DNA from 4 places in the Kineococcus haloalkalitolerans genome. Region 1 is predicted to be linked to each of the others. Evidence: riboswitches for the same ligand, from Rfam matches in the RefSeq annotation. Region 1 holds a riboswitch; each other region holds the start of a gene.
The links. A riboswitch is a leader RNA that binds a small molecule or an ion and turns the genes downstream of it on or off. The one in region 1 is predicted to bind S-adenosylmethionine.
Positions count from the first base shown of each region.

Region 2: linked by a shared signal. The riboswitch ahead of ACRYMY_RS11075 (MFS transporter) and the one ahead of ACRYMY_RS10150 (sulfurtransferase) in region 1 are both predicted to bind S-adenosylmethionine.
Region 3: linked by a shared signal. The riboswitch ahead of ACRYMY_RS15270 (sulfite exporter TauE/SafE family protein) and the one ahead of ACRYMY_RS10150 (sulfurtransferase) in region 1 are both predicted to bind S-adenosylmethionine.
Region 4: linked by a shared signal. The riboswitch ahead of ACRYMY_RS18665 (ABC transporter ATP-binding protein) and the one ahead of ACRYMY_RS10150 (sulfurtransferase) in region 1 are both predicted to bind S-adenosylmethionine.

Region 1 covers NZ_JBJLSH010000021.1:34,591-40,074, forward strand. The annotation lists gene ACRYMY_RS10135 (MetQ/NlpA family ABC transporter substrate-binding protein) at 43-981, shown strand; gene ACRYMY_RS10140 (methionine ABC transporter ATP-binding protein) at 983-2,011, shown strand; gene ACRYMY_RS10145 (methionine ABC transporter permease) at 2,013-2,672, shown strand; SAM riboswitch class I at 2,751-2,845, shown strand; gene ACRYMY_RS10150 (sulfurtransferase) at 3,034-3,939, shown strand; gene ACRYMY_RS10155 (class I SAM-dependent methyltransferase) at 3,936-4,556, shown strand; gene ACRYMY_RS10160 (class I SAM-dependent methyltransferase) at 4,553-5,407, shown strand; gene ACRYMY_RS10165 (GNAT family N-acetyltransferase) at 5,401-5,484, shown strand, end outside.
Region 2 covers NZ_JBJLSH010000024.1:14,353-22,023, reverse strand. The annotation lists gene ACRYMY_RS11085 (ANTAR domain-containing protein) at 1-215, shown strand, start outside; gene ACRYMY_RS11080 (SpoIIE family protein phosphatase) at 234-2,597, opposite strand; SAM riboswitch class I at 2,706-2,794, shown strand; gene ACRYMY_RS11075 (MFS transporter) at 2,788-4,134, shown strand; gene ACRYMY_RS11070 (LLM class flavin-dependent oxidoreductase) at 4,131-5,513, shown strand; gene htpX (zinc metalloprotease HtpX) at 5,649-6,530, shown strand; gene ACRYMY_RS11060 (alpha/beta hydrolase family protein) at 6,589-7,599, opposite strand; gene ACRYMY_RS11055 (YajQ family cyclic di-GMP-binding protein) at 7,596-7,671, opposite strand, start outside.
Region 3 covers NZ_JBJLSH010000040.1:32,436-40,106, forward strand. The annotation lists gene cysD (sulfate adenylyltransferase subunit CysD) at 1-18, opposite strand, end outside; gene ACRYMY_RS15260 (phosphoadenylyl-sulfate reductase) at 30-752, opposite strand; gene ACRYMY_RS15265 (nitrite/sulfite reductase) at 749-2,470, opposite strand; SAM riboswitch class IV at 2,775-2,889, shown strand; gene ACRYMY_RS15270 (sulfite exporter TauE/SafE family protein) at 2,922-3,827, shown strand; gene fdxA (ferredoxin) at 3,824-4,141, shown strand; gene ACRYMY_RS15280 (GGDEF domain-containing protein) at 4,225-5,178, shown strand; gene ACRYMY_RS15285 (asparagine synthetase B family protein) at 5,242-6,717, shown strand; gene ACRYMY_RS15290 (MFS transporter) at 6,746-7,671, shown strand, end outside.
Region 4 covers NZ_JBJLSH010000070.1:3,073-10,743, reverse strand. The annotation lists gene aceB (malate synthase A) at 1-1,218, shown strand, start outside; gene ACRYMY_RS18675 (ABC transporter permease) at 1,276-2,091, opposite strand; gene ACRYMY_RS18670 (aliphatic sulfonate ABC transporter substrate-binding protein) at 2,088-3,116, opposite strand; gene ACRYMY_RS18665 (ABC transporter ATP-binding protein) at 3,193-3,948, opposite strand; SAM riboswitch class I at 4,076-4,174, opposite strand; gene ACRYMY_RS18660 (hypothetical protein) at 4,304-4,570, opposite strand; gene ACRYMY_RS18655 (MBL fold metallo-hydrolase) at 4,689-5,600, opposite strand; gene ACRYMY_RS18650 (alkaline phosphatase family protein) at 5,597-7,671, opposite strand, start outside.

The sequences.
Region 1 (5,484 bases):
CGTCGCCACTGCGGGGGACGGCGCCGACCCCAGGAGAAGACCGTGAGCAGCACCACCCCCTCCCTGCCCGACAAGCCGAAGAGCCGCACCCCGCTGATCGCCGGGATCGTCGCCGCGGTCGTCGTCGTGGCGGTCGTCGTCGGCGTCCTGCTGAGCCGCGGCGGCGGTTCGGCCACCACCGCGGCGACCGAGCGCACCGTGCGCATCGGCGTCTCGGACCAGGCGCTGCCGTTCTGGCGCACCTACACCGACCTGGCCGCCGAGCGCCTCGGCGTCGAGGTGCAGCTGGTGAACTTCACCGACTACAGCCTGCCCAACCCCGCGCTGGCGCAGGGCGAGGTGGACATCAACCAGTTCCAGCACACCCAGTACCTGGCGAACTACAACGTCGACGCCGGCGACGACCTGCAGCCCATCGGCGCCACGGCCGTCTACCCGCTGTCGCTGTACTCGACCACCGCCGACAGCGCCGACGCGCTGCCCGAGGGCGCCCAGGTCGCGCTGCCCAACGACGCGATCAACCAGGCCCGCGGCCTGCTCGTGCTCCAGGCCGCCGGCCTGCTGACCCTGCGCGAGGGCGGCACGCCGTTCTCCGACCTGCAGGACGTGGAGGACTCCCGCGTCGAGCTGGTCTCCCTGGACGCCTCGCAGACCGCCAACGCGCTGCAGAGCGGCTCGGTGGCCGCGGCGGTCGTCAACAACAACTACGCGGCCAGCGCGGACCTCGCCGACGAGGACGTCGTCTTCGCCGACGACCCGGAGAGCCCCGAGGCCGCGCCGTACGTGAACCTCTTCGTCACCCGCGCCGAGGACGCCGACGACCAGACGTACCTCGACCTGGCCGCCCTGTTCCACGACCCGGCCGTCCTGGAGGCGTTCTCGCAGGACTACCCCGGCGGTGTGGTCCGCGACGTGGACGCCGCGACGCTGCAGGAGCAGCTGGCCGCCATCGAGGAGGACGCCCGGGCGGCGCAGGGCTGAGATGGCCGCCATCGTCTCGCTGGAGGGTGTCTCCAAGCACTACCGGCGCCCGGGGGGTGACGTCGTCCGCGCCGTGGACGACGTCACCCTCGAGGTGGCGCAGGGCGAGGTCCTCGCCGTCATCGGCTACTCCGGCGCCGGCAAGTCCACGCTCGTGCGCCTGCTCAACGCGCTGGAGCCCCCCACCGGTGGCCGGGTCGTCGTCGCCGGGCAGGACCTGACGACGCTGGGGGAGAAGGACCTGCGCCGCGCCCGGCAGCGGATCGGGATGATCTTCCAGCAGTTCAACCTGTTCCGCTCGCGCACCGTGGCCGGCAACGTGGCATACCCGCTGAAGGTGGCGCGCGTGCCCAAGCGCGAGCACGACGCCCGGGTCGCCGAGCTGCTGGACTTCGTGGGCCTGCTCGACCGCGCCCACGCCTACCCCGAGCAGCTGTCCGGCGGGCAGAAGCAGCGCGTCGGCATCGCCCGCGCCCTGGCCACGAACCCGCCGCTGCTGCTGGCCGACGAGGCCACCAGCGCGCTGGACCCGGAGACCACCACCGAGGTGCTCGCGCTGCTGCGCCGGGTCAACCGCGAGCTGGGCGTCACCGTCGTCGTCATCACCCACGAGATGGACGCCGTGCGCCAGATCGCCGACCGCGTCGCGGTCATGGAGCACGGGCGCGTCGTCGAGGTCGGCGACGTGTACGACGTGTTCACCTCCCCGCGCTCGGCGGCCGCGAAGCGGTTCGTGCGCAGCGCCCTGCACGACCGGCCGGACGCCGACGTGCTGGAGCGCCTGCGCGCGCGCCACCCGGGCCGGCTGGTGTCGGTGCAGATCACCGAGGAGCCGGGGCTGCTGGCGCGCGTGGACGGCGTGCTGCGCGACGCGGGCGTCAGCGCCGAGCTCGTGCACGGCGGCATCGGGGAGATCCGCGAGCGGCGCATCGGTTCCCTGACGTACGAGCTGACGGGCCCGCCCGGTGCCGCGGACGCGGCCGTGGCCGCCCTGCGCGGCGCGGGCGTGCGCGTCGACGAGGAGGAGTGACGTGGACGGTTTCCTCGCGACGCTGGACGTCTACCGGACCGCCATCTGGGAGACGCTGTTCATCACGCTCGTCTCGATGGTGTTCTCCGGCGTGCTGGGCCTGGGCATCGGCCTGACCCTGTACGCCACCCGCCCGGGCAACATCCTCAGCAACCGCGCGGTGTTCGCCGTGGTGGGCCTGCTGGTGAACGTGGTGCGGCCCATCCCGTTCGTCATCTTCCTGGCCGCGGTCGCACCCCTGTCGCGCCTGGCCGTCGGCACCACCGTCGGCAACAACGCCGTGACGTTCGCCATCTCGCTGGCGGCCGCGTTCGCCGTGGCGCGCATCGTCGAGCAGAGCCTGGTGTCGGTGGACCCGGGCGTCGTGGAGGCGGCCCGCGCCGCCGGCGGCTCGCGCCTGGGCATCCTGTTCACGGTCCTCGTGCCGGAGGGCCTGGGCCCGCTGATCCTGGGCTACACGTTCATCTACGTCGGCATCGTCGACATGTCCGCGCAGGCCGCCCTCATCGGCGGCGGCGGGCTGGGCAACTACGCCATCACCTACGGCTCGCAGCGCTACGACTGGGGCGTCGTCTACGTCACGGTCGCCACGATCATCGTGATCGTGCAGGTGGGCCAGCTCATCGGCAACCGCCTGGCGCGCTCCGTCCTGCGCCGCTAGGACCCCGCGGCCGGTCCCCGCGCGGGACCGGCCGCGGGCGTTGACAACCCGCACCGCAGCCCGCCACGCTGGGCCCGCACACCATCCAGAGCGGCTGAGAGACCTGGCTCGACGACGCCGCAGCAACCCCCCTCCCCGGAGGGCGTGGGTGCTCCCGCCAGGGCCGATGGAGAGGGCCCACGCTCATGCACGACGACCGCGCCCGCTGGCGCGCCACCACGCTCCGGTCCTGGTCGCGGCGCCACGTCGACCTGTGCCGGCGCACCTCGGCGGCCTGTCGCCCGGGCCCGCCGCCCGGCCACGGCCGGCGCGGCACCCCGCGACGCGACCACCCGCCCACCCCAGCGCACCGGAGCCGACCATGACCAGCACCACCCCCAGCACCGCCCTGCCCGCCGACACGTCCGAGCCGAAGTTCGCGCAGTACGCGCACCCCGAGCGCCTGGTGAGCACCACCTGGCTCGCCGAGAACCTCGGCCGCGAGGGCCTGGTCGTCGTCGAGAGCGACGAGGACGTCCTGCTGTACGAGACCGGCCACGTCCCCGGCGCCGTGAAGGTGGACTGGCACACCGAGCTCAACGACCCGGTCACCCGCGACTACCTCGACGGCGAGGGGTTCGCGCGGCTGCTGTCCGCCAAGGGGATCCGCCGCACCGACACCGTCGTGTTCTACGGCGACAAGAGCAACTGGTGGGCCGCCTACGCGCTGTGGGTGTTCACCCTGTTCGGCCACGAGGACGTGCGCCTGCTGGACGGCGGCCGCGCGAAGTGGCAGGCCGAGGGTCGCGAGCTGACCACCGGGGTGCCGCAGCGCGAGCAGGCCGACTACCCCGTCGTCGAGCGCGACGACCGCACCGCGCGGGCGTTCCTGCCCGAGGTGCGCGAGCACATCGGCGGGGCGCTGATCGACGTGCGCTCCCCGCAGGAGTTCACGGGCGAGCGCACCCACATGCCCGACTACCCGCAGGAGGGCACCGTGCGCGGCGGCCACGTGCCGGGCGCGGCCAGCGTGCCGTGGGCGCGCGCCGCGGCGGAGGACGGGACGTTCAAGGACCGCGCCGCGCTGGAGGAGATCTACCTCGGCGAGGCCGGCCTGGACGTCGAGGCCCCGACGATCACCTACTGCCGCATCGGTGAGCGCTCGAGCCACACGTGGTTCGTGCTCACCCACCTGCTGGGCCTGCGCGACGTCCGCAACTACGACGGCAGCTGGACGGAGTGGGGCAACGCGGTCCGCGTGCCCGTCGCCGTCGGCCCGGAGAGGTGACGGGAACGGCCCACGACGTGCCGGGGCCGGTGGCCGCGCTCGTGCGCGCCGCCGGCCCCGACCTCGGGCCGGCCCCGTGGCGCGTCCTGGACGCGGGCGGCGGCGAGGGCCGCGACGCGCTCCTGCTCGCCGCCCTCGGGCACGAGGTGACGGTGCTGGACCGCCTGCCGGCGGCCCTGGAGCAGGCCCGCGCCGCCGCCGCGCTCGCCGGGGTGGCCGACCGGGTGCGCACCGTGGCCGCCGACCTCGACGACCTCGCGGCGCTGGCGGCGCTGACCCGCCACCGCGCGGGCGGGTCGGGCTCCTTCGACGTCGTCTGCTGCCACGACGTGCTGCACCTGCGCGGCAGCGTCGCGCGCGCCGAGGCCGACGTCGCCGCGCTGACCAGCTCGCTGCGCCCCGGTGGGCACCTGTCGCTGACGGTGCCGCCGCCGGCGTCCGGGCCGTCCGGGTCCTCCGGGTCCCCGGGGTCCACCGGGTCGTCGGGGTCCTCGCCGGGGCACCTGCACCTGGCCGCCGACCTGCTGGCGGCTGCCGTGGTCGCCGCCGGCGGCGCGGTGGCGCACCGGGCCGTGGACGCGGACGGGAACCTCCACCTCGTCGGCAGGCGGCGGTGAGCGAGCCGCCGCACCCGGAGGAGGCCGCGGTCGCCTGGCGCAGCGCCCCGTGGGGCCGGCTGCGCCACACGCTCGTCGAGCACACGCTGGCGGTCGTCTGCCGCACCGTCTCCGGCCGACCGCTGCGCGTCCTGGACGTCGGCTGCGGCGACGGCAGCGACGCGGTGGCCCTGGCGCACGGCGGCGCCGAGGTCACCGCCCTCGACTCCGCGCCGCTGGTGCTGGAGCGCGCCCGCGCCGCCGCCCACCGCGCGGGCGTGGCCGAGCGGGTGCGCACGGTCGAGGCCGACCTCGGTGACGTGGTGGCGCTGACGGCGCTGACCGGCGGCGGGGGCGGCACGTTCGACCTCGTCCTGTGCCACGACGTGCTGCAGCACCGCCCCGGGGCGGGCTCCTCGGCGGACCTGGCGGCGGACGTGGCCGCGCTGGCCTCCCGGGTCCGCCCGGGCGGGTGCCTGTCCGTGCTGGGCCCCGGCTCGGCCGCCGCCGCGCTGCGGGCGGCGGTGCGCGAGGACGACCTGCGCGGCGCGCGGCGCCTGCTGGCGGGGGAGGGCCCCGCGGGGGAGGACGCCGGCGCGCCGCTGCCCGCCGACCGGGTCGAGGAGGCCCTCGCCGCGGCCGGGACGCCCGTGGAGTTCCGCTTCGGGGTGCGCGTGGTCACCGACCTGCTGCCCGACGCCCGCAAGGGCGAGCGCGGGTACTACGAGGACCTGCTGGAGCTCGAGCGGGCGCTGTGCGAGCGCCCCGAGCTGGTGGCGGTGGCGCGCAGCTGGCAGCTGGTCGGCCGGCGCCGCCCGCCCCGCCGCCGCGCGGGCACCGGCGGTCGACTGGCTACCCTCCCGGGGTGCTGATCCGCGACCTGACCGAGGACGACTGGCCGCGGGTGTGGCCCTTCTTCGACGAGATCGTCGCCGAGGGGGAGACGTAC
Region 2 (7,671 bases), on a different contig from region 1:
CCGCCGAGGCGCAGGCCGCCCCGCCCGAGCGCGTCGTCGTCGACCTCACGGGCGTGGACTACCTCGGCTCGGCCGCCGTGTCCGTGCTGACGGCCGCCGACCGCCGCTGCCGCCGCGCCGGCACGCCGCTGACCGTGGTCCTCGACCGCGACTGCGACGTGCGCGACGCCACCGGGCTCGGCGCGCTGGACGTCCGCGCGGGCGTGCCCGGCTGACCCGATGACCGGCGCCCCTCAGGGGTCGCGGGGCAGGGCCACGAGGTCCAGGACGAGGGCGGCGGTGCTGCCGTCGGGTGCCCGCAGCGCCAGGGCGCCGGCGCCCACGGCGTCGCGCACCGCCCACAGCGCCCGCACCCCCGCGCTGGCCAGGTGCGTCACCCCGGCCAGGTCCACCCGCAGGGGGAGGGCGCCGTGCCGGCCGGCGCGCAGCAGCTCCTCCTGCAGCAGGGGCGCCGACTCCAGGTCCACCGGGCCGCGCACGCGCACCGGCACGGGCGCGCCCGGCCCGCCGGCCGTCAGGACCCGCACCGCGAGGACACCGTCGTCACCCGCTCCCGCGCCGTCGTCGCCCGCTCCGGCGGCGTCCTCCCCGCCGGGGTCGCGCTGGTCCACGTCGGCGCCCAGCACCCGCCGCACGCGCACCGTCGTGCCCGCCCCGCCGCCGCCGGTCCCGCCGCGGTCCACCCGGACGCTGCCGGCGGCGCCCACCATCACCAGGCCGCGGCCGCGGTCCCCGGGGTGGGCGTCCGCCGGCCGCCACCGCCCGTCGTCGCTCACCTCCAGCAGCGCGGCGCCGTCGTCCTCCAGCCGCGCCCGCACCTCCACCCGCCCCGGCGGGGCGTCGCGGTAGGCGTGCTCCACGGCGTTGGTGACGGCCTCCCCGGCGGCCAGCGCCAGCAGCCGCCGGTCCCGCGACCCCGCACCGGCCGCCTCCAGCCAGGCCGCCACCTCCCGCCGCAGCCGGCGCACCGACGACGGCAGCGCCGGCCCGCCGCACCGCAGCGGGGCCACGGGCGGGCGCGGGCGCACCGCGAGCACCGTCGCGTCGTCCTGGACCGCGCCGTCGAGCAGGGCGGTGACCACGTCGTCGACGACGGCACCGGCCGCTCGCCCGGGCGGGGCGGCCGCGCGCGCGGCGGCGTCCGCCAGGGCCCGCAGGCGCTGCGGCAGGGGCGTGCCGCGCCGCTCGACGAGCCCGTCGGTGTGCAGCAGGAGCAGCTCGCCCGGCCCGAGCCGGTCCACGGCCGTGGGCGGCAGCGCGCCGGGGGCCGTCAGCGAGGACGTCAGCGGGGCCGCGCCGGTCGCGGGCAGCCGGCGGACCCCGCCCGGGCCCGCCACGAGCGGCGGCGGGTGGCCCAGCACGGCGTGCTCCACCTCGCCCGTCGCGGGGTCGAGCACCGCCGCGCACACCGTGGCCGCCGACGCCCCCGGCACCCGGGCGGCGGCGCGCGCCAGCGCGGCCAGCGCGACCGGCAGCGCGTCGCCGTCGGCCAGGCGCTGCTCCAGCACGGCGCGCAGCTGCCCCATGACGGCCGAGGCGGCCACGCCGTGCCCGACGACGTCGCCGACGACCAGCGCCAGCCGCCCGTCCGGCCGGACCAGGGCGCTGAACCAGTCGCCGCCGGCGCGGGCGCCGTCCCCGCCGGCGACGAGGTAGCGGGCGGCCGTCTCCGCGCGCGGCAGCACCGGCAGGCTCGCCGGCAGCAGCGCCCGCTGCAGCTGCCGGGCCACCTCGCGGGCGCGCGCGTACCGCTCGCGGACGGCGCGCTCCTCGCGCTCGCGCACCAGGCACAGGTAGGCGCGCGGCACGACGTCGGCCAGCAGGTCCAGCTCGTCCGCGCGCCAGCGCCGCCCGGGCGCGTCCCGCACCCGCAGCAGGAACACCCACCGCCCGCCCGTGACGAACGGCACGAGGACGTCACCGTCCTCGACGAGCACCTGGCCCGCGCGCAGCCGCGCGGCGAGGGCGGCGCCCGGCGGGTCGGCGCCGGGCCCGCGGTGCGTCCCGTCACCGGGCTCGTCCGCCACCACCTCCAGCGGGGCCCCGGCCGCCGCGCCGCCGTCCGGCTCCACCGCCCACGCGGTGACGCGGGCGGCGCCGGTGTGGGCGGCGACGCGGCGCGCGATGCCGCGCAGCGCCGCCAGCCCGGACGCCTCGCGCGCGAAGTCCTCCCCGACGGCGGCCAGCACGGCCGCGGCCTCCTCGCGGCGGCGGTGGTCGGTCACGTCGGGGTTGGCGCCCGTCAGGCCGAGGAAGACGCCGTCGGCGGACCAGCGGGGCGCCGCCTGCGTCTCGATCCAGCGCCACTGCCCGTCGGCGCGCCGGACCCGCACCTGCGCGCGGAACCCGCGCCGCTGCGCGGTCGCCTCGTCGAACGCGCGCAGGTAGGCGTCGGCGTCGTCCGGGTGGCAGATCGAGCGCCACGACGTCCCGGCCATCCGCTCCGGCGTGGTGCCGAAGAACTCCAGGCAGGCGCGGTTGACGAACGTGCAGCGCCCGGCCGCGTCGGTCGTCCAGATCGTCAGGTCGACGCTGTCGGCGGTGGCGCGGAACAGCGCGAGGGCCTCCTCGGCGCCGACGTCGCCCCCGCTGTGCACGGCGCGAGCCTCCCGCCGCGCCCGCGCCGCCGCAACAGCCCCGGTGCGACGCGCCGTGACGGGGCGGGCGCGTTGCGCGCTCCGGAGGCGATGGCCTAGCGTTCCCGGCGGCCATCCAGAGCGACCGAGAGACCTGGCTCGTCGACGTCGCAGCAACCACCCGCGAGGGACGGTGCTACCGCCAGGACCGATGGGAGACGCACCCGCAGTGAGCACCGCCCCCGCGCCCTCGCGCGCCCTGCCCGCCCCCGACGTCGCGCGCCGCCGCGCGGCCCTCGGCTCCTTCGTCGGCACCACGATCGAGTGGTACGACTACTACCTCTACGGCACGGCGGCCGCCCTCGTCCTGGGCCCGCTGTTCTTCCCGCAGTCCAGCACCGCGGCCGGCACGGTCGCGGCGTTCGCCACCTACGCGGTGGGTTTCGTGGCCCGCCCGCTGGGCGGCGCCGTCGCCGGCCACCTGGGCGACCGGGTGGGCCGCAAGGCCGTCCTCGTGGCGGCGCTGCTGCTCATGGGCGTGTCCACCACGCTCATCGGCCTGCTGCCGACGTACGCGCAGATCGGCGTGTGGGCGCCCGTGCTGCTGACCCTCGCCCGGCTGCTGCAGGGCTTCTCCGCCGGCGGGGAGTGGGGCGGCGCGGTGCTGCTGTCCGTCGAGCACGCCCCGCCGGGGCGGCGCGGCCTGTACGGCGCCGTCCCGCAGATGGGCTCGGCGGCCGGCATGGTGCTGGCCAGCGGTGGTTTCTGGCTGACGCGCACGCTGCTGGACGACGAGCAGTTCTTCTCCTGGGGCTGGCGGGTGCCGTTCCTCGTCAGCGCCGTCCTCGTCGTCGTCGGCCTGCTCATCCGGCTGAAGGTCACCGAGTCGCCGGCGTTCCGCGCGGTGCGCGAGGCTGGGGAGGTGGCCCGCCAGCCGGTCCTGGAGGTGCTGCGCCGCAACCCGCGCGGCGTCCTGCTGACGACGGGCATGCGGCTGGGGCAGAACGGCGGCTACGTCCTCTACACGGTGTTCGCGTTGAACTACCTGGCCAACCAGGTGCGCGAGGACGGCGCCGACCTGGGCCTGCTCGCGGTCCTCGTCGCCTCCGTCCTGAGCCTGGCCGCGACCCCGCTGTGGGGCCGGCTGTCGGACCGGGTGGGCCGCAAGCCGGTGTACCTGTTCGGCGCCGTGCTGACCGCCGTGTTCACCGTCCCGGCGTTCTGGCTGCTCGACACCGGCGCGGGCCTGCTGATCGGCGCGGCCGTCGTCGTGGCCGTCAACCTGGGCCACGACAGCATGTACGGGTCGCAGGGCGCGTTCTTCGCCGAGCAGTTCGACGAGCGCACCCGCTACAGCGGCGCCTCGCTGGGCTACTCGATCGGCGCGGTCCTCGGCGGCGGCCTGACCCCGCTGATCGCCGCCGCGCTGCTGGCCGCCGGGGACGGGTCGCCGTGGCTGGTCGCCGGGTACCTGAGCCTGCTGGCGGTGCTGACGGCCGTCTCGGCGGCCGCCGCCCGCGAGACCGCGTTCGCGCCGCTGGCCGGGAGCGAGCGGTGAGCGCCACCCCCGCCGGGCGCGGCCCGCTGCGGCTGAACGCGTTCGCCATGGCCTGCGTGGGCCACCAGGCCGCGGGGCTGTGGGCGCGGCCGGAGGACCGCAGCGCCGACTACCGCACGCTGGAGCACTGGACGTCGCTGGCGCGGCTGCTGGAGCGCGGCGGGTTCGAGTCGCTGTTCCTGGCCGACGTCCTCGGCGTCTACGACGTGCACGGCGGCTCGCGCGACGCCGCGGTGCGCGCCGCCGCCCAGGTCCCCGTCAACGACCCGCTGGGCGCGGTCTCGGCGATGGCGGCGGTGACGCGGACGCTGGGCTTCGGGCTGACCGTCACCACGACCTACGAGCAGCCGTACTCCCTGGCGCGGCGGCTGACGACGCTGGACCACCTCACGGGCGGGCGCGTGGCGTGGAACGTCGTCACCGGCTACCTGGACTCCGCGGCCCGCAACCTCGGCTTCACCGCGCAGGTCGCCCACGACGAGCGCTACGAGGTCGCCGAGGAGTACCTGGAGGTCTGCTACAAGCTGTGGGAGGGCTCCTGGGAGGACGGCGCGGTCGTGCGCGACGCCGAGCGCGGCGTCTTCGCCGACCCGGCCAAGGTCCACGACATCGCCCACCACGGCCGGTACTTCGACGTCCCCGGCGCGTTCCTGTGCGAGCCGTCGCCGCAGCGCACCCCGGTGATCTTCCAGGCGGGCTCGTCCCCGCGCGGGCAGCGCTTCGCCGGCACCCACGCCGAGGCCGTCTTCGTCATCGGCCCCACCGCGCGGCACGTGCGCCGCTCGGTGGACGCGCTGCGCGAGCAGGTCGAGCGGGCCGGCCGCGACCCGCGCGCGGTGCGGGTGTTCGCCGGCCTGACGGTCGTGGTGCGCCCGGACGACGCCGAGGCCGCGGCCCTGCTGGCCGACTACCGCGAGCGCGCCAGCCGGGAGGGGGCGCTGGCCCTGTTCGGCGGGTGGACGGGCGTCGACCTGGCCGGGCTCGCCCCGGACGCGCCGCTGCAGCACGTCACCACCGACGCCAACCGCTCGGCGCTGGCGAGCTTCACCCAGGACCCCGAGCGCACCTGGACGGTCGACGACCTCGCCCGCTTCGTCGCCGTGGGCGGGCGCGGGCCGGTGCTGGCGGGCTCACCGGCCACCGTGGCCGACGCCCTGGAGGAGTTCTCCGACGTCGCCGACGTCGACGGCTTCAACCTCATGTACGCGACGATGCCGGGCACCTTCGCCGACGTGGTGGACCACCTCGTGCCCGAGCTGGAGCGCCGCGGGCGGCTGGCGCCCCGGCCCGCGGCCGGCACGACCCTGCGCGAGCGGCTGGGCACGGGCGAGGGCCCGCGGCTGGCGGCCGCGCACCCGGGCGCGCGCCACCGGCGCTGACCGGCCCTGTCCCGCGGCGCCCCCGGGTGGTGCGCCGGAACGCCTCCCCGCCGCGGGGCGTTGCACCGGTGCGCCCGGGCAGCCGTCCCGCCGGGCGCCACGTCGTCCGGGGCGCGAGACGAGGGAGGGGCCGGGTTGCACCGCCACCACAACGGTCTGAAGACCGCCGCGCTCTTCGGGGCCATCTGGGCCGTCCTGCTCCTGCTGGGGTGGGTCCTGGCCAGCTCCTTCCGGGCGCCGGTCTTCCTGCTCGTCTTCGCCGTCCTCGGCGTGGTCACCACCGCCTACGGCTACTGGAACTCCGACAAGCTGGCGATCCGCGCCATGCGCGCGCGGCCGGTCTCCGAGGCCGAGCAGCCGGCGATGTACCGGATCGTGCGGGAGCTGTCGAACCGCGCGCAGCAGCCGATGCCGCGCCTGTACGTGTCCCCGACGATGGCGCCCAACGCCTTCGCGACGGGCCGCAACCCCGACAACGCGGCCGTGTGCTGCACCGAGGGGATCCTGCAGATGCTCGACGAGCGGGAGCTGCGGGGCGTCCTCGGGCACGAGCTGATGCACGTCTACAACCGCGACATCCTCACCTCGTCGGTGGCCGCGGCCGTCGCCGGGCTCATCACCTCGATCGCCCAGTTCGGGATGTTCTTCGGCGCCTTCGGCGGCGGCGGCCGCGACGGCGAGCGCGGCAACCCGATCGCCGTGCTGCTGCTGTCGCTGGCCGCGCCGATGGCCGCCACCCTCATCCAGCTGGCCATCAGCCGCACCCGCGAGTACGACGCCGACGAGGACGGCGCGAAGCTGACGGGCGACCCGCTGGCGCTGGCCTCGGCGCTGCGCAAGCTGGAGATGGGCACCCGGCAGCTGCCGCTGCCGCCCGAGCGCGAGCTGGTCAACTCCAGCCACCTGATGATCGCCAACCCGTTCCGCGGCGGTGGCGTGTCGAAGATGTTCGCCACCCACCCGCCCATGGCCGAGCGCATCGCCCGCCTGGAGGGGCTGGCCGGCTACCGCCGCTGACGCGGCGAGCGCCCGCTCGACCCGCGCCCGCCCGGCTTCACCGGGCGGGCGCGCGCGTTCAGGCGCCCAGCGCCTCCAGCTGCGCGGTGATCCAGTCGCGCACCGAGCCCCACGTCTCCTCGCCGACGTACAGCGGGTCGACGTGGGTGCCGCCCTCGAACAGCTGCAGGGACACGGTGTCGCCGGCGGCCGTCGCGGCGTCGGCGAACTCCTGCGTCTGGGTGACGGGGACGGTGTCGTCGGCCGTGCCGTGCACGACGCGCAGGGGCACCCCCAGCGGCACGAGCCGGGTCGGGTCGCCGAGGGCGTAGTGCTGGTCCACGACGTCGGCGGGCCCGCCGAAGACGGCGACGACGTTCGGGTCGCCGGTCTCGCCGCCCAGCGCGGTGGGGTGCAGCACGCCGGACATCGACGCGGCCACCGCCGGCACGACGCGCGGGCCGGAGCCGGGGGCGCCCTCGGGCAGCCGCGGCCGGGCCGCGGCCCACAGCGCCAGGTGCCCGCCCGCGGAGTGCCCGACGACGGCGGTCCGCTCCAGCGGCAGGCCGTGCTGGGCGGCGGCCTCGGCGGCCATGTCCACGGCCGTGGCCACGTCGGTGAACGTCCCCGTCCAGCCGCCGCCGTCGTCGTCGTAGCCGCGGTAGTCGGTGTTGAGGACGGGCCAGCCGCGGCCGACGAGGTCGGCCACGTGCAGGTTGAGGTTGCGCCGGTCGGTGCGCGCCATGTACCCGCCGCCGTGCACGAGGACGACGATCGCCTCGCGCCGCCCGTCGGCCGGCAGCCACAGGTCGGAGACCTGCCGCGGGTGGTCGCCGAAGCGGTACTCGCTGCGCTGGGACTCGCTCAGCCCCTCGGGGACGAACGGCTCCTCGGTCTCCGTGGGCGTGGGCTCGGGCGCCGGCCCGGTCTCCGTGGGCGTCGGCGCCGGCTCCGGGGTGGTCGGCGCCGGCTCCGGCTCCCCGCCGGAGCAGGCGGCCAGCGCGCCCGTCCCGCCCAGCGCGGCGAGGCCGAGCAGCGCGCGCCGGGTGGGTGCCGGGACGGGCCGGGCCGCGGGGGAGGGGCGGCTCACCGGTAGTTGACGAACTGCAGGGCGACGTCCAGGTCGGCGCCCTTGAGCAGCGCGATGACCTCCTGCAGGTCG
Region 3 (7,671 bases), on a different contig from region 1:
CTGGTGCGCGGGGTGCACGGCGGGGGCGCTCACAGGTGGATCCCGCACTCGGTCTTGGCGCTGCCCGCCCACCGGCCCGAGCGCGGGTCCGCGCCGGCCGCGACGGGGCGCGTGCAGGGGGCGCACCCGATGGACGGGTACCCCTGCGACAGCAGCGGGTTGACGAGGACGCCGTGGTCGTCGGCGTAGCGCTGCAGGTCGTCGGCGCTCCAGGCGGCCAGCGGGTTCAGCTTGACCAGCCCGTGCCGCTCGTCGAACTGCACCAGCGGTGTCCCGGCCCGGGTGGGCGCCTCGTCGCGGCGCACCCCGGTGACCCACGCCTCGTACCCGGCCAGCGCGGCCGCCAGGGGTTCCACCTTGCGCATGCGGCAGCACGCCGCCGGGTCGCGCTCGTGCAGGCGGGCGCCGTGCTCCTCGTCCTGCGCGGCGACGGTCAGCCGCGGCAGGACGTCCACCACCCGCACGTCCATCGTCGCCGCGACCGCGTCGCGGGTCCCGCGGGTCTCGGCGAAGTGGTACCCGGTGTCCAGGAACAGCACGTCCACGCCGGGGGCGTGCCGGGCCACCAGGTGCGGCAGGACCGCGTCGGCCATGCTGCACGCGACGGCCAGCCGGCCGCGGAACTCCGCGGCCGCCCAGGCCGCGACCTCGTCGGCACCCGCCCCGGCGAGGCGGTCGGCGGCCGCGGCCGCGAGCGCGCGCAGCTCCCCGGCCGGGCGGGTGGTGGGGGTCGTCCCCGTGGGGGTGCTCATCGCAGGGCCTCCTCGTCGCTGCGGTGCGCCCAGGCCGCGAACGTCTCGCGGTCGGCGCGGGTGTCCAGGTAGCGGCGCACGACGCGCTCGACGTAGTCGGCCAGGCCGGTGGCGCTCACCTTCAGCCCGCGCACCGTGCGGCCCAGCCCGGGTTCGGCGCGGTCGGCGGAGGCCAGCCCGCCGCCCAGGTGGACCTGGAACCCCGGCACCTGCACGCCGTCGTCACCGGTGACCAGCTGCCCCTTGAGGCCGATGTCGGCGGTCTGGATCCGGGCGCAGGAGTTCGGGCACCCGTTGACGTGCAGGGTGATCGGCGTGTCGAGCTCGATCCCCGCCAGTCGCCGCTCCAGCTCGGCGACCGCGTCCGCCGCCGTGGCCTTGGTCTCGACGATCGCCAGCTTGCAGAACTGTATGCCCGTGCAGGCGATGGTGCTGCGGCGGAACGGCGACGGCGCGGCGGTCAGCCCGAGCTCCCGCGCCGCGGCCAGCAGCGCGTCGACGCGGGCGGGGTCGACGTCCAGGACGACGACCTTCTGGTGCGGGGTCAGCCGCACGCGGCCCGACCCGGCGGCCTCGGCGGCGTCGGCCAGGGCGCGCAGCACCGTGCCGCTGACCCGGCCCACGGTGGGGGCCAGGCCCACGTAGCGGCGGCCGTCCTTCTGCTCGTGCACGCCGACGTGGTCACCGGGACCGCGCGGCGGCGGCGGCGCCGGGCCGTCGGTCAGCCGCCGGCCCAGGTACTCCGTCTCCAGCACCTCGCGGAAGCGCGCGGCGCCCCAGTCGGCGACGAGGTACTTCAGGCGGGCCTTGTTCCGCAGCCGGCGGTAGCCGTGGTCGCGGAACACCCGCACGACCCCGTGCCACACGTCGGGCGCCTCGTCCGCGGTGACGAACGCGCCCAGGCGCTGGGCGAGGTGGGCGCTGGTCGAGAGCCCGCCGCCGACCCACACGTCGAAACCCGGCCCGAGCTCGGGGTGGACGACGCCGACGAACGACACGTCGTTGATCTCGTGGACGACGTCCTGGCTGGGGTGGCCGGTGACGGCGGTCTTGAACTTGCGCGGCAGGTTCGCCAGTTCCGGGTCGCCGACGAAACGCCCGACGATCTCCGCCACGACCGGTGTCGGGTCGACGACCTCCTCGCGGGCGATCCCGGCCACGGGGCTGCCGAGCACGACGCGCGGGGTGTCGCCGCACGCCTCGGTGGTGCGCAGGCCCACGGCCTCCAGCTCCCGCCACACCTGCGGAACGTCCTCGACCCGCACCCAGTGCAGCTGGACGTTCTGCCGGTCGGTGATGTCGGCGGAGTCGCGGCCGAAGCGCGTGGACAGCTCCCCGACGACCCGCAGCTGCTGCGTCGTCAGCGCCCCGCCGTCGATCCGCACGCGCAGCATGAAGAACTCGTCGGACAGCTCCTCGTTCGACAGCTGCGCGGTGCGGCCGCCGTCGATGCCGGGCCGGCGCTGGGTGTACAGGCCCCACCAGCGGAACCGGCCGTTGAGGTCGTCGGGGTCGATGGAGGAGAAACCCTCCCGGGCGTACACGCGCTCGATCCGCTCGCGGACGTCGAGGCCCGGCCCGGCGGCCTTGACCTCCTCGTTGTGGTTGAGCGGTGCCCGACCGTCCACGGCCCACTGGCCGTTGCTGCGGGTGCGCGCGGGGCGGGCCGGCGGCGCGGCGGGTGCGCCGGACGTCGTGAGCGAGGGGTCGGGTGTCATCGGTCCTCACGGGGGTGCGGGCCCTCCGTGAGGAGCGCCCCTAGCGGTGACGGGGAGGGGTGGGGGAGGTGGTGCGGCGGCAGGCGTAGTTGCTGTGCACGCGCATGAGGTCGACGTACCGGCGCGAGACGAGGCGCACGGTCAGCGGCTGGACCACGTCCCCACCGTAGGGCACGCGGAACTCCCGTCAAGCCCGTCGGGGAGTTCCGCGGGTTCTCCGGCGGGTTCTCCGTGCGGTCCGCGAGGAGTTCCGGCCGGTGGCGGGTGTTGACGGTCCGGGCCCGGCGCCCTAGCGTGGTCGGCAGGTCACGAGTGCCAGCGCCAAGCCCCGGCTCGCTGGTCGGCAACCCTCCTCCGCGGCGGGGTGCTCCGGGTGAGGACCTGGTCGGTCGCCGCACGGTGCCCGGCAAGCGCGGACCTGCGGGTCCACCGGGACGAACGGGAACCCCTCGTGCGCAGACTCGTGCTCCTCGCCGTCGTGGGCCTGCTGGCCCAGCTGGTCGACGGTTCGCTCGGCATGGCCTACGGCGTCACCTCGACGACGCTGCTGCTCCTCGTCGGCACCAGCCCGGCCCTGGCGTCGGCGACGGTGCACCTGGCCGAGATCGGCACCACGCTGGCCTCCGGCGCGGCGCACCACCGGTTCGGGAACGTGGACTGGCGCGTCGTCCGGCGGGTCGGGATCCCAGGCGCCGCAGGCGCTCTCGTCGGTGCCACGCTGCTGTCGTCGTTGCCGGCGGACGTCGCCGCCCCCCTCGTCAGCGTGCTGCTGCTGGGGCTGGGCGTGTACGTCCTCGTGCGGTTCTCAGTGACCACCCTGGACGTGCGGTCCCTGCACCGCCCGCTGCGGCGCAGGTTCCTGGCGCCGCTCGGGCTGTTCGCGGGTTTCGTGGACGCGACGGGCGGCGGCGGCTGGGGCCCGGTCGGCACCCCGGCCCTGCTCGCCTCGGGCCGGCTGGAACCGCGCAAGGTGATCGGGTCCGTCGACGCCAGCGAGTTCCTCGTGGCCGTCGCGGCCAGCGCGGGTTTCCTGCTGGGCCTCGGGGCGCAGGGCATCGCCTGGTCGTGGGTCCTCGCGCTGCTCGCCGGGGGGCTGGTGGCCGCGCCGATCGCCGCCTGGCTGGTCCGGTTCGCACCCCCGCAGGTGCTGGGTGCCGCCGTCGGCACCGTCATCGTCCTCACGAACTCCCGCACCCTCCTGCGCACCGACGCCGTCGCCGCGCCGGACGGCGCGCGGTTCGCCGTCTACGCGCTCGTCCTCCTCGCCGGCGGACTGGCCGTGACCAGCGCGGTGCGCCGCCACCGGCGTTCCCGGAGCACCCCCGTCCCCGAGCTGCAGAGGAGCACCCCCGCGTGACCTACGTCGTCGCCCAGCCGTGCGTGGACGTCAAGGACAAGGCGTGCGTCGAGGAGTGCCCCGTCGACTGCATCTACGAGGGCGAGCGGTCGCTGTACATCCACCCCGACGAGTGCGTGGACTGCGGGGCCTGCGAGCCCGTGTGCCCCGTCGAGGCCATCTACCACTCCGACGACGTCCCGGAGCAGTGGTCGGCGTTCACCGCCGCCAACGTCGAGTTCTTCGACCGGGTCGGCTCCCCGGGCGGGGCGGCGGCGCACGGCCCGGTGGCCGGTGACCACCCGCTCGTGGCGACCCTGCCCGGGCCGTCCTGACGGTCCCCGCCCGCGCTGCGCCGTCCGGGTCCTCCCGGCCGCCCGGCCTCAAGGTGCCGGGCCGGACCTCCGATCGGGCAGACGTGGACGATCCCAGCGTGCCGGAGCGCGGTGAGCGGTCCCCGCTGGTGAGCCTGACGCCGCGGCGGCCCGGCGCCGGGCCGTCCCGTCGAGCCCGCGCGTCGTCGCCGAGCGCCCTGGACCGCGAGACCTCCCGCGCCGTGCTCGACAGCACCGCGGCCCTGGTGTGCGTGCTGGACGTCCACGGCCGCTTCACCCTGTTCAACCGCGCCTGCGAGGAACTGACCGGGTACGCGGCCGAGGAAGTGCTCGGCGAGGAGATGTTCGACCTGGTGGTCGTGCCGGAGGACCGCGACCTGGCCCGGCAGGGCGTCGCCCTTGGCGTGGCCCACGGGTCCTCCAGCGTCGCCGAGGGGGAGTGGCTGGACCGTCGCGGCGGCCGGCACCGCATCCGCTGGCACAACACGGTGCTGCTCGACGAGGACGGGGTGCCCGACCGCCTCGCGTGCGTGGGCGTCGACGTCACCGAGCAGCGCCGCGCCGAGGAGATGCTGCGCCAGCTGGCGAGCACCGACCCCCTCACCGGGCTGCTGAACCGGCGCGCGCTGTTCGAGCAGGCCGCTGCGGCCCTCGAGCCCGGCGGCGAGGGCTGCGGCGTCGTGTGCGCCGACCTCGACGGTTTCAAGCGCGTCAACGACGAGCACGGGCACGCCGTCGGCGACGCCGTCCTCGTCGAGGTCGCCGCCCGGCTGCGCTCCGCCGTCCGCGACGGCGACGTCGTCGCCCGCACCGGCGGCGACGAGTTCGTCCTCCTCCTGCGCGGCACCGGGTGCGACCCCGCCGACGCCGCCGCGCGCGCCGCCCGGGTCGCCGCGGCCGGCCCGCTGGCCCGCGCCCACGGCGTCGGCGTGAGCGTGGGGTGGGTCCTCGCGGCCGCCGGCGCCGACGTCGACGAGGCGCTCTCGCGCGCCGACGAGCGCATGTACGAGGTGAAGCGCTCCCGCCGGCTGGGGTGAACGCCGGTCGACCGCTCGGTGCACGTCCTCACCGCCGTGTTACGGCGGTGTTACGTTGCGCGTGTGAGCTTCCACGACCAGTTCGTGCTGGCGCAGGGGCCCCGGGCCCACCCGCAGGGGTGGGGCGAGCGCACGGCGCACGGGTGGACGCTGGCGTCCCACCCGTCCCTGCCGGTCGTCCCGCTCCTCGAGGGCGACGGGAGGACCGCCGGTTGGCTGCTCGGGTGGGTCGTCGCCGAGGACGGTGCCCTGCTGCACGAGCGGGCCTCGCTGCCCGTCGAGGCGGTCACGGGCCCCGGCGGGACGGGCGCCGACCCCGGCGCCGTGGAGGACCACCTCTACCGCTGGGCGGGGCGGTGGGCGTGCCTGCTGCTGCGCGGGCGGGCCCGCCTGCACCTGGACCCCGCCGGGTCGCTGGCCGTGGTGCACTCCCTGGCCGAGCGCGCCGTCGCCTCCACGACCACGGTGCTGCGCTGGGGCGACCCCGAGCTGGCCAGGCGCTGGGAGCGCCGCACGCTGCGCCGCAGCGGGTACCACCCCGCCGGGGTCACCAGCGCCGAGGGCGTGCAGCGCCTCCTGCCCAACCACTACCTCGACCTCGCCTCCTTCGAGCCGGTGCGGCACTGGCCCACCGCGCCGCTGGAACCGGTGAGCTCGGCCGCCGCGACCGCCGAGCGCGTCGAGGTCGTCGCCGGTGCCGTCCGCCACCTCCTCGTGTCGCTGGCGGCCCGGCACGAGCTGCTGCTGCCGCTCACCGCCGGCCGCGACAGCCGCCTCGTCGCCGCCGCCGCCCGCCCCGTCCTCGACCGCACGACGTTCGTCACCTTCGGCTACGAGGACGACCGGCGCACCGACGTCTCCTTCGCCCGCGAGGTCGCCCGGCGCCACCACTTGGACCTGCGCGTGCTGCCGCTCCCGCCGGTCCCCGAGGCCGACGCCCGCCGCTACCTCGAGCGCGTCGGGTACGACGCCCACGAGGGCAAGGCCCGCGACTTCGACCTCGCCGCCCGCGCCCTGCCCCTCGACCGGGCGTGGGTGACCGGTTTCGCCGGCGAGGTCGGCGGCGCGCCCTACTGGCGCGGCACCGACGTGCCCGCGGCCCCGCGGCCCGACGAGCTGCTGCGGCTGGTGCGGCTGCCCCCCGACGAGCGGCACGAGGACGCCCTGGCCCGCTGGCTCAAGGAGGTGCCGCACCGCGACGTGCACGACCTCCTCGACCTGGCCTACCTCGAGATGCGCGTGGGCTGCTGGGCCGGCCCCCAGCTGTACGGGGCCGCGCCCTTCACCCTCAGCGCGATCGCCGTCAACTCCCGGGCCGCTTTCACCGCGATGCTGCAGCTGCCGCTGGAGCACCGCCGGCGGCGCGAGCTGCCGCCGGCGGCGACCCGGCTGCTGTGGCCGGAGCTCGCCCGCCCGCCCTACGGCCGCGCGCCCGGGGTGCGCGGCTGGCCGGTGGCGCTGCGCCGCACCGCCGGCGCCGCGCGCGCCCGGCTGGCGCTGGGGACGCGGGCGGCGCGGCTGACCGGACGGAGCGGGTGACCGGGCGGAGCGGCTAGCGTCCGGGCACGTGCTCCGCCTCCGCGACCGCCCGCGCACCCCGCGCACGCCCTGGTGGAGGTTGCCGGCCCCGGTGCGGACGCTGCTGCTGAGCCAGTTCGCGTTCAACGTCGGCTTCTACCTCGTCGTCCCCTTCCTCGCGGTGCACCTGGCCGACGACCTGGCGATGGCCGGGTGGCTCGTCGGCGTCGTCCTGGGCGTGCGGACCTTCAGCCAGCAGGGCCTGTTCTTCGTGGGCGGTGCGCTCACCGACCGCTTCGGCGTCCGCCCCGTGCTCCTGACCGGGTGCGCGGTGCGGGTCGCCGGGTTCTGCGTGCTCGGGGTGGCGGGGTCGCTGCCGTGGGTGCTCGTCGGGACCGTCCTCACCGGGTTCGCCGCCGCCCTGTTCTCCCCGGCCGTGGAGACGGGCCTGGCCCACGAGGGCCGTCGGCTGGAGGACGCGGGCACCACCACCCGCGCGGAGCTGTTCGCCCTCGACGCCGTCGTGGAGAAGGTCGGCTCGTCCGTGGGGCCGGTGCTCGGCGCGCTGCTGCTGGCCGTCAGCTTCACCACCACCTGCCTGGTGGCCGCGGGCGTCTTCGTCGTCGTCCTCGTGGCGAACGCCCGCTGGGGCCCGCGCGCGCAGCCGGGCGGTCCCGCGCCGGCGGGCGTGCTGCACGGGTGGGGGGCGGTGCTGCGCAACCGCCGCTTCCTCGTCTTCACGGCGCTGTGCTCGACGTCGCTGCTGGCCTACAACCAGATGTACCTGGCCCTGCCGGTGGAGCTGGAGCGGGCCACCGGCTCCACGGCCGCGCTGGGGGCGATGTTCGTGGTCGCCGCGGCGGTGACCGTCACCGCGCAGGTGCCGCTGGCCCGCTGGGCACGGCGCCGCGGCCCGGCCACCGCCCTCCCGCTGGGCTTCTCGGTCACCGCGGTGGCGTTCGCGCTCGTGGCCGC
Region 4 (7,671 bases), on a different contig from region 1:
CCGACGATCGTCGTCCGCCCGCGCGGCTGGCACCTGGTCGACAAGCACGTCCGGGTCCGCGGCGCGTCCGTGGCCGGCGCGCTGCTGGACGCCGGGCTGTACCTGTTCCACGGCGCCCGGCGGCAGGTCGCCGCGGGGCGAGGGCCGTACTTCTACCTGCCCAAGCTGGAGTCGGCGGCCGAGGCGCGCCTGTGGCACGACGTGTTCCGCTGCGCGGAGGAGGCGCTGGACCTGCCCCGCGGCACCGTGCGCGCCACCGTCCTCGTCGAGACGCTGCCGCTGGCGTTCGAGGCCGAGGAGGTCCTGCACGCCCTGGGCCCGTACGCGGCGGGGCTGAACGCCGGGCGCTGGGACTACCTGTTCAGCGTCGTGAAGAACCGGCGCACCGACCCGGCGGCCGCGCTGCCGGACCGCTCCCGGCTGACCATGACGGTGCCGTTCATGCGGGCCTACACCGGACTGCTGGTGCGCACCTGCCACCGCCGGGGGGCGGTGGCGATCGGCGGGATGGCCGCGGCCGTGCCCTCCAAGAAGGACCCGGCGGCCACGGAGCGGGCGCTGGCCGCGGTGCGCGCCGACAAGGACCGCGAGGCGCGCGACGGGTTCGACGGCTCCTGGGTCGCGCACCCCGCCCTCGTGAGCACCGCGCGCGCCGCGTTCGACGCCGTCCTGGGCGGCGCCGACGACCAGCGGCACCGGCTGCGCGAGGACGTCCACGTCGACGCCGACGACCTGCTGGACCTGTCCGGCGTGCCCGGCGGGGCCACCGAGGAAGGGCTGCGCGCGGACCTGCGGGTGTGCCTGCACTACCTGCAGGCGTGGCTCGGCGGTGCCGGAGCCGTGGCCGTCGACGGGCTCATGGAGGACGCGGCGACCGTGGAGATCTCCCGCTCGCAGGTGTGGACGTGGCTGCGGCACGGCACGGTGCTGGAGGACGGGCGCGCGGTCGTCCCCCGGCTCGTGCAGCGCGTGCTGGACGAGGAGTTCGGCCGGGCCCGGGGCGAGCTGGCGGGCGTGCCCGGCGCCGCCGAGCGGCTGGAACGGGCCCGCGCGCTCGTCGAGGAGGCGGTGCTGGGCGAGGAGTTCCCCGCGTTCGTCACCTCCGCCGCCTACGTCCGCCACCTCGTCGAGCGGCGGCCCGCACCGGTGACGGTCGTCCTGCCCGGCCCGGCGGGCGAGCGCTCCCCGGCCCCGGCACCGGTCGCGGCGACGGCGTGAGACGCGCGACGGCGGCCGGCCCCTCGGGGTCGGCCGCCGTCGCGGTGCGGGGACGGGTCAGCCGCGGCGGGCCTTGACCCGGGCCTCGACCAGCCCGAGGACGACGTCGCTGAGCTTGCCCAGCACGGCCAGCAGCACGATCGCCAGCAGCATCTGGTCGGTGCGGCCGATGAACTGCCCGTTGGTCAGCTGGAACCCCAGCCCGACCGAGGAGCTGATGATCTCGGCGGCCACCAGGAACAGCCAGCTCTGCGCCAGGCCCAGCCGCAACCCGGACAGCAGCGAGGGGGCCGTCGCCGGCAGCAGGATCTCGGTGAACAGCCGCACGCCGCGGCGCCCGTAGGCGCGGCCCACCTCCACCAGCGAGGGGTCCAGGTGGCTCAGCGCGGAGTAGACGGTCGTGAAGACGGGGAAGAACGCACCGATGGCGACGAGGACGATCTTCGGGGTCTCCCCCAGCCCGATCCACAGCCCCAGCAGCGGCACCCACGCCAGCGACGGCACCGCCCGCAGCGCCCCGAACATCGGCGACAGCATCCGGTCCGCCAGGTTCGACAGGCCCGTCAGCCCGCCCAGCACCACCCCGAGCGAAGCGCCGACGGCGAAGCCCTGCAGGACGCGCTGCACGCTGATCGCCACGTTGGCCTGCAACGCCCCGGTGGACCACATCTCCCCCGCCGCGCGCAGCACGTCCAGCGGCGGCGGCATCTGGTAGCGGCTGAACACACCCAGCGTCGAGCTGAGCTGCCAGGCCGCCACCAGCAGGACCGGCACGACGAGCCCGAGGGCCCACCCGGCCGCGGGCACCCGGCGCCGCGCACCCTCCGCCGCGGGCTCCCGCGGCGGCGCCTGCGTCCCGCTCAACGCGCTCACGAGGACGCCGCCTGCGCGAACTGCGGGGCGAACAGGCCCTCCAGCGCGGTGCGGGCCTCCTCCTCCGAGCGCACGTCACCGGTCTCGACCATCAGCGGGATGATCGCCTCCAGCACCTGCGCCTGCGCGTCGCCCGGCACCAGGTCGACGAAGCCGGTGCGCTCCAGCACCAGCGCGGCGACCTCGTCCTCCTGCTGCGCCTCGGCGGCGTACAGGGCCTGCAGGTCGGCCGGGTTCTCCAGCGCCCACGAGCGCGCCTGCGCGTACGCGTCGACGACCTGCTGCGCCAGCTCCGGGGACTCCTCGATGAACTGCTCGCGCGCGTTGAGCATCCCGTAGGTGTTGAAGTCCACGTTGCGGTACAGCAGGCGCGAGCCCGCCGTCAGCTCCGAGGCCGCCATGTTCGGGTCCAGGCCCGCCCACGCGTCCACGTCGCCGCGCTCCAGGGCCGCGCGCCCGTCCGGGTGCTGCAGGTTGACGATCTCCACGTCGGCGCCCGACAGGCCGGCCTCCGCCAGCGCCTGCTGGAGGAAGAAGTACGGGTCCGTGCCGGTGGTGGCGGCGATCCGGGCCCCGCGCAGACCGGCCACGTCGGTGACGGTGGAGCCCTCGCCGACGACCAGCGCCGTCCACTCCGGCTGGGAGTACACCGCGATCGTCTGCACGGGCGAGCCGTTCGCGCGGGCCTGCAGGACCGCCGAGCCCGCCGTGGAGGCCACGTCGAGGTTGTCGTTGCGCAGGAACTCGTTGGCGCGGTTGCTGCCCAGCGACTGCTCCCACACGACCGTCAGGCCGGCGTCCTCGAGGATGCGCTGCTGACGGACGACCAGGCTCAGCGGGTTGTACAGGGCGTAGTCCAGGCGGACGGTGTCGCCGCCACCGGAACCCGAGCCGGACCCGGCGCCCCCGGTGGCGACGGCGCCGGTGCTGTCCTCGCCCTGCACGCAGGCGGCGGCACCGAGGGCGACGCCGCCGAGGGCGAGGCCGAGGGCGGTGCGGCGGGCGAGGGGGCGGGGGGTGCGCAGCACGGGGGTTCCTCCAGGCAGGGACGAGCGGCGGTCCGGGACGGACCGGCGGTGGGGGGTGGTGAGGGGCGGCGGGTCAGGCGTGCCGGGGCACGCCGAGGAGCTCCAGGAGCTCCACGCGGTGGGCGGCCAGCTCGGCGTCGCCGCGGTCGCGGGGACGGGGCGCCGCCACGCGCAGGTCGCGCACCACGCGGGCGCCCTCGGCGCCCTCGGGGGTGCCGAGCACGAGGACGCGGTCGGCCAGGTGCAGCGCCTCGTCGACGTCGTGGGTGACGAACAGGGTGGTGGCGCCCGTGCCGCGCTGGACGTCGTCGAGGAGGTCCTGCATCTTCAGCCGGGTCAGCGCGTCCAGCGCCGCGAACGGCTCGTCGAGCAGCAGCACGCCGGGGCGGCGCACCAGGGCGCGCGCCAGCGCCGCGCGCTGGGCCATGCCGCCGGAGACGCGGCGCGGGCGGTGCCCGGCGAAGTCGGCCAGGCCGACGGTCCCGAGCTGGTGGGCGACCCGCTCGCGGCCCTCGGCGCGCGGGGTGCCGCGCGGCAGGCCGAGGGCGACGTTGCCGGCCAGGTCGCGCCAGGGCAGCAGGCGCGGCTCCTGGAAGACGACGGCGCAGCGGTCGCTGACGTCGCGCACCGGCTCACCGCCGACCGCGACCTCTCCCGCGGTGGGCAGGTCCAGACCGGCGACCAGGCGCAGCAGCGTGGACTTGCCGCTGCCGGAGGCGCCGAGCAGGGCGACGGTGGACCCGGCCTCGACGACGAGGTCGACGTCGGCCAGCACGCGGTGGGTGCCGCGGGCGTTGACGAAGGAGCGCCCGACACCGCGCAGGACCACGTCGGCGGCCTGCAGGGCGTCGGCGCGCGCGGTGGTCGCCGCGCTCGCTGGGGTCGTGGCGGCGGTGCGGGGAGCGCGCTGGCGCGCGGTCTCGTGCGCGGTCGCGGGACCAGGGGGCAACTCGGCTCCTCCATCGGTCCTGGCGTGAGCACCGTGCCCGGGCCCGAGGGCCCGGAGGTTGCTGCGGCGTCGTCGAGCCAGGTCTCTCGGCCGCTCTGGATGGTTGCACCATCAAAGGCCGAGGTGGGGGCCGTGTCAAACCAGGGTGCCCCGGGCAGCCTCACGGGGTGCCCGGGGCCTCCACGCAGGACGCCGCGCGGGACGCCGCGCGGAGCTCGCGAGGGGCCGGCCGGTCTCAGACCGGACGCGGGTCGGGCATCGGCTCGCCCAGCGGCCGGACGTCGGCGACGGCCCCGCCGTCGCCGTCGCGCAGCCAGCAGCCGACCGCGCGCAGGCCCAGGTCGGCCAGCGCGTCGTCGAGCTGCCCCGGCTCGTAGTAGCCGTGCGCGGGCGGGTCGCTCAGCGCCAGCCGCGACAGCACGCGGCCGTCGTCGGTGCTGACCACGAGCGCCCGCTGCTCGTGGTCGAGCAGCGCCGTGAGGAAGGTGAACGCCTGGGCCATGACTCCCCCGTTCCCGTCGGGACCCGGTGTCAGCGGGTGTCCCTGCGACGGTACCCGCGAAGGGCCCGGCGCACGCGCGGATCGGGGGGACCCGTCCGCGTGTCGCCGCGGGGGGGGGTCAGCTCGCGGCGGGCGGGGGCGTCGCGCGGGCGCGGTCGAACGGCAGGACCTGCCCCGGGCGCAGCACCACGGCCCGCACGTCCGAGCGGCGGGCCAGGCGGTCGGCGAAGTGCCGGCCCGGCGCCCACCAGCGGTCGCCCATCGTGCGTCCCAGCGCGAGCGGCGCCAGCGTGCCCCAGTGCACCGGCACCGCGAGCGCCGGGCGCACGCGGGCCACCACCCGCGCGGCCTGGCGCGGGTCGAGGTGGTGCTCGCCCAGGGTGTGGCCCCAACCGCCGACGGGCACGAGCGCCACGTCCGGTCCGCGGGCCGTCCCGCCGTCCGCGCCGGCGCGCCCGTCCCCGGGGCGGCGCGCGCGCAGCTGCGCCAGGACGGCGTCCTCCAGGCCGGGGAAGGGGCCGGTGTCCCCCAGCGCCCACACCGTCACGGGCACCCCGTCGGCGCGCGGGACCTCCAGCAGGTGGCCGACGGCGGCCGCGTCGCGGGGCGCGCCGGTCAGCCGGGCCAGGGTGCGGCCGCCGTCGTGGTGGGCGGGCAGCGCGGTGACGGCCACCTCGCGGCGCGAGCCGTCGTAGGCGCGCACGGGCAGGTGGACGGTCTGGCCGGCGCCCGCCTCCACGACGCGGCTGCCGACCGGGCGCAGCCGGTGCCTCAGCCAGCGCGCGGCCCCCGGCGGGGCGACGACCCAGTCGGCGTCCAGCGCGCGCAGCGAGGCGATGTCGCAGTGGTCGTGGTGCAGGTGCGAGACGACGGCGACGTGGGCGCGGGCGGAGTGGTCGGCGGCCGGGACGGGCTGGCGGCGGCGCAGGTGCGCCAGGCCCGCGCGCAGCACCGGGTCGGTGACCACCCGCACCCCCTCCACGTCGACGACGACGGTCGAGTGGCCCAGCCACCGCAGCTGCCCGCTCACGCGCGCTCCCCCTCCCCCGCGACGACGCTGCCCCGCTCCCCGGGCGCCGGGGCCACCGGCACGCCGGCCCGCCGCATCCAGCGCACGAGCTGCTCGTGCACGGCGGCGGCCCCGACCAGCTGCTCCTCGCCCGGCACGCCGCGGTCCAGCAGGTCCTCGTCCAGCGGCCAGTCCGCCGGGTGCACGAGCACGGCGTCGTTCTGCCAGCCGCCCAGCCCGCCGTGCGAGGCGACCTGCTCCTCGAAGGCGTGCACCTCCCCCGTCACGGCGTCCACGGTGGAGTGCACGAGCAGCGCCGGGGCCGTCGCGAAGCCCATGACGCGGGCCAGCTCCCCGGCCGCGCGCGGGCCCACGGCCGCCAGCGGGTCGCTGCCGCGCACCGCGCCCGAGAGCAGGTCGTGCTCGCCGCGCGGGCCCAGGGCGACGGGGACGCCGGCGCGGCGGCCCACGACGAACCCGACGCCGGGCGTGGCGAGCAGGCCGGGCACCAGGGCGGGCCAGCGGGCGCCGAGGGCGGCCAGGTCCATCCGCCCGCCCGGGGCGTCCGGCACGCTCAGCAGAGCCGTGCAGCCCGCGGTGACGACGACGACCTCGTCGGCGCCGCGCGAGGACGGCTCCTGGCGCGCGCCCGCCCGCTGCGCGGTGCCGCTGGGGGCGAAGTCGCGCACGAGGACGTCCACGCGCCCGCGCACCTCCGCCCCCGTCGCGGTGCTCACCGTCGAGGACGCCGTCTCCGGGCGCGCGTGCAGCAGGTCGGCCACCACGTCCTGCACGCGGCGGCCGCTCACCTGCTCGAAGGTGGCGCCCTGCGCCTGGCCGTGGTCGGAGAGCACGACGACGCGGTAGTCGCGCGGAGCGGCCGCGGCGACCTCGGCCAGCGTGCCGAGGGCCCGGTCGACGCCGGCGAGGGCGTCCAGCGACTCCGCGCGCGCCACCCCGGCGTGGTGGGCGACCTCGTCGTAGTCGAGGAAGTCGACGAACACGACGGGGCGGCCCTGGGCCAGGTGCTCGGCGACGAGGGCGATGTTCAGGTCGCGCAGCACGGCGTTCGTCAGGGCCCGCAGCAGCACGTACCAGCCGCGGCGCGGGATGCGCGGCTCCACGCGGCGCACCCGCTGCTGCCAGCCCTGGTACAGCTCCTTGACGACCTCGCCGACGGTCAGCAGGACGCTGCGCAGCAGCACGAACGGCCGCAGGACGTAGCGCAGGTAGGGCCGCCCCGACCCGCCGGCGCGCGAGGTCGAGACGACCAGGTGGGCGTGCGGGGCGTCGCCGGAGAAGACGTTGCCGACGCTGGCGCCGTCGGCGGCCAGCAGGCCCGCGCGCCCCGCGGCCCGGCCCGCGGCGCGGGCGCGCTCCTCCAGGATGGCCGCGTCGGCCGGGCGGTTGGCGACCAGGACGCGGCGCAGGTGCGGGTCCCACCAGCGGAAGGCGGGCACCTCCTCGGTCGTGCCGTGCAGGAACCCCGCCTGCGCGGCCGGTGTCGTCGACGGCAGCTGGGCGCGCCAGCCGGCCGCGCGGTGGCTGCCGGTGCGCAGCCAGCGCGCCAGGGTCGGCGTGGTCCCCGCCTGCAGGCAGAAGCGCAGCAGCGGCAGCGACAGCCCGTCGACCTGCACGACGAGCAGGCCCGGCGGCAGCTCGTCCGCGGAGCGGTGCGGGTGGCGGCGCAGCAGCTCGCGCGCCACCCACCGGCTGTCACCGGCGCCGACGACCCAGCGCGAGGCCACGCCGACGAGCCCGGTCCACAGGTACACCTGCCACAGGGCGCCGATCGAGGTCAGCTCCAGGCCGGGCACGACGGTCAGGGCCGTGTGCAGCAGCAGCAGCTGCACGGCCACGCCCAGCAGCACGGTGACCAGCGGACCGGCGACGGCCACCAGCGGGCCCAGGACGGGGCGCACCAGGAAGTCGCCCACGCCCAGGACCGCGGCGGCCGCCAGCAGCCACAGCGGGGAGGCGACGTGGACCCCCGGCACCAGCGCGGCGCTGACCCCCAGCGCGAACGCCGTGGGCACCAGCGACCACAGCCCGTCGCGCACGTCGCGCGCGGTCAGCCGCGTGCGCCACCACG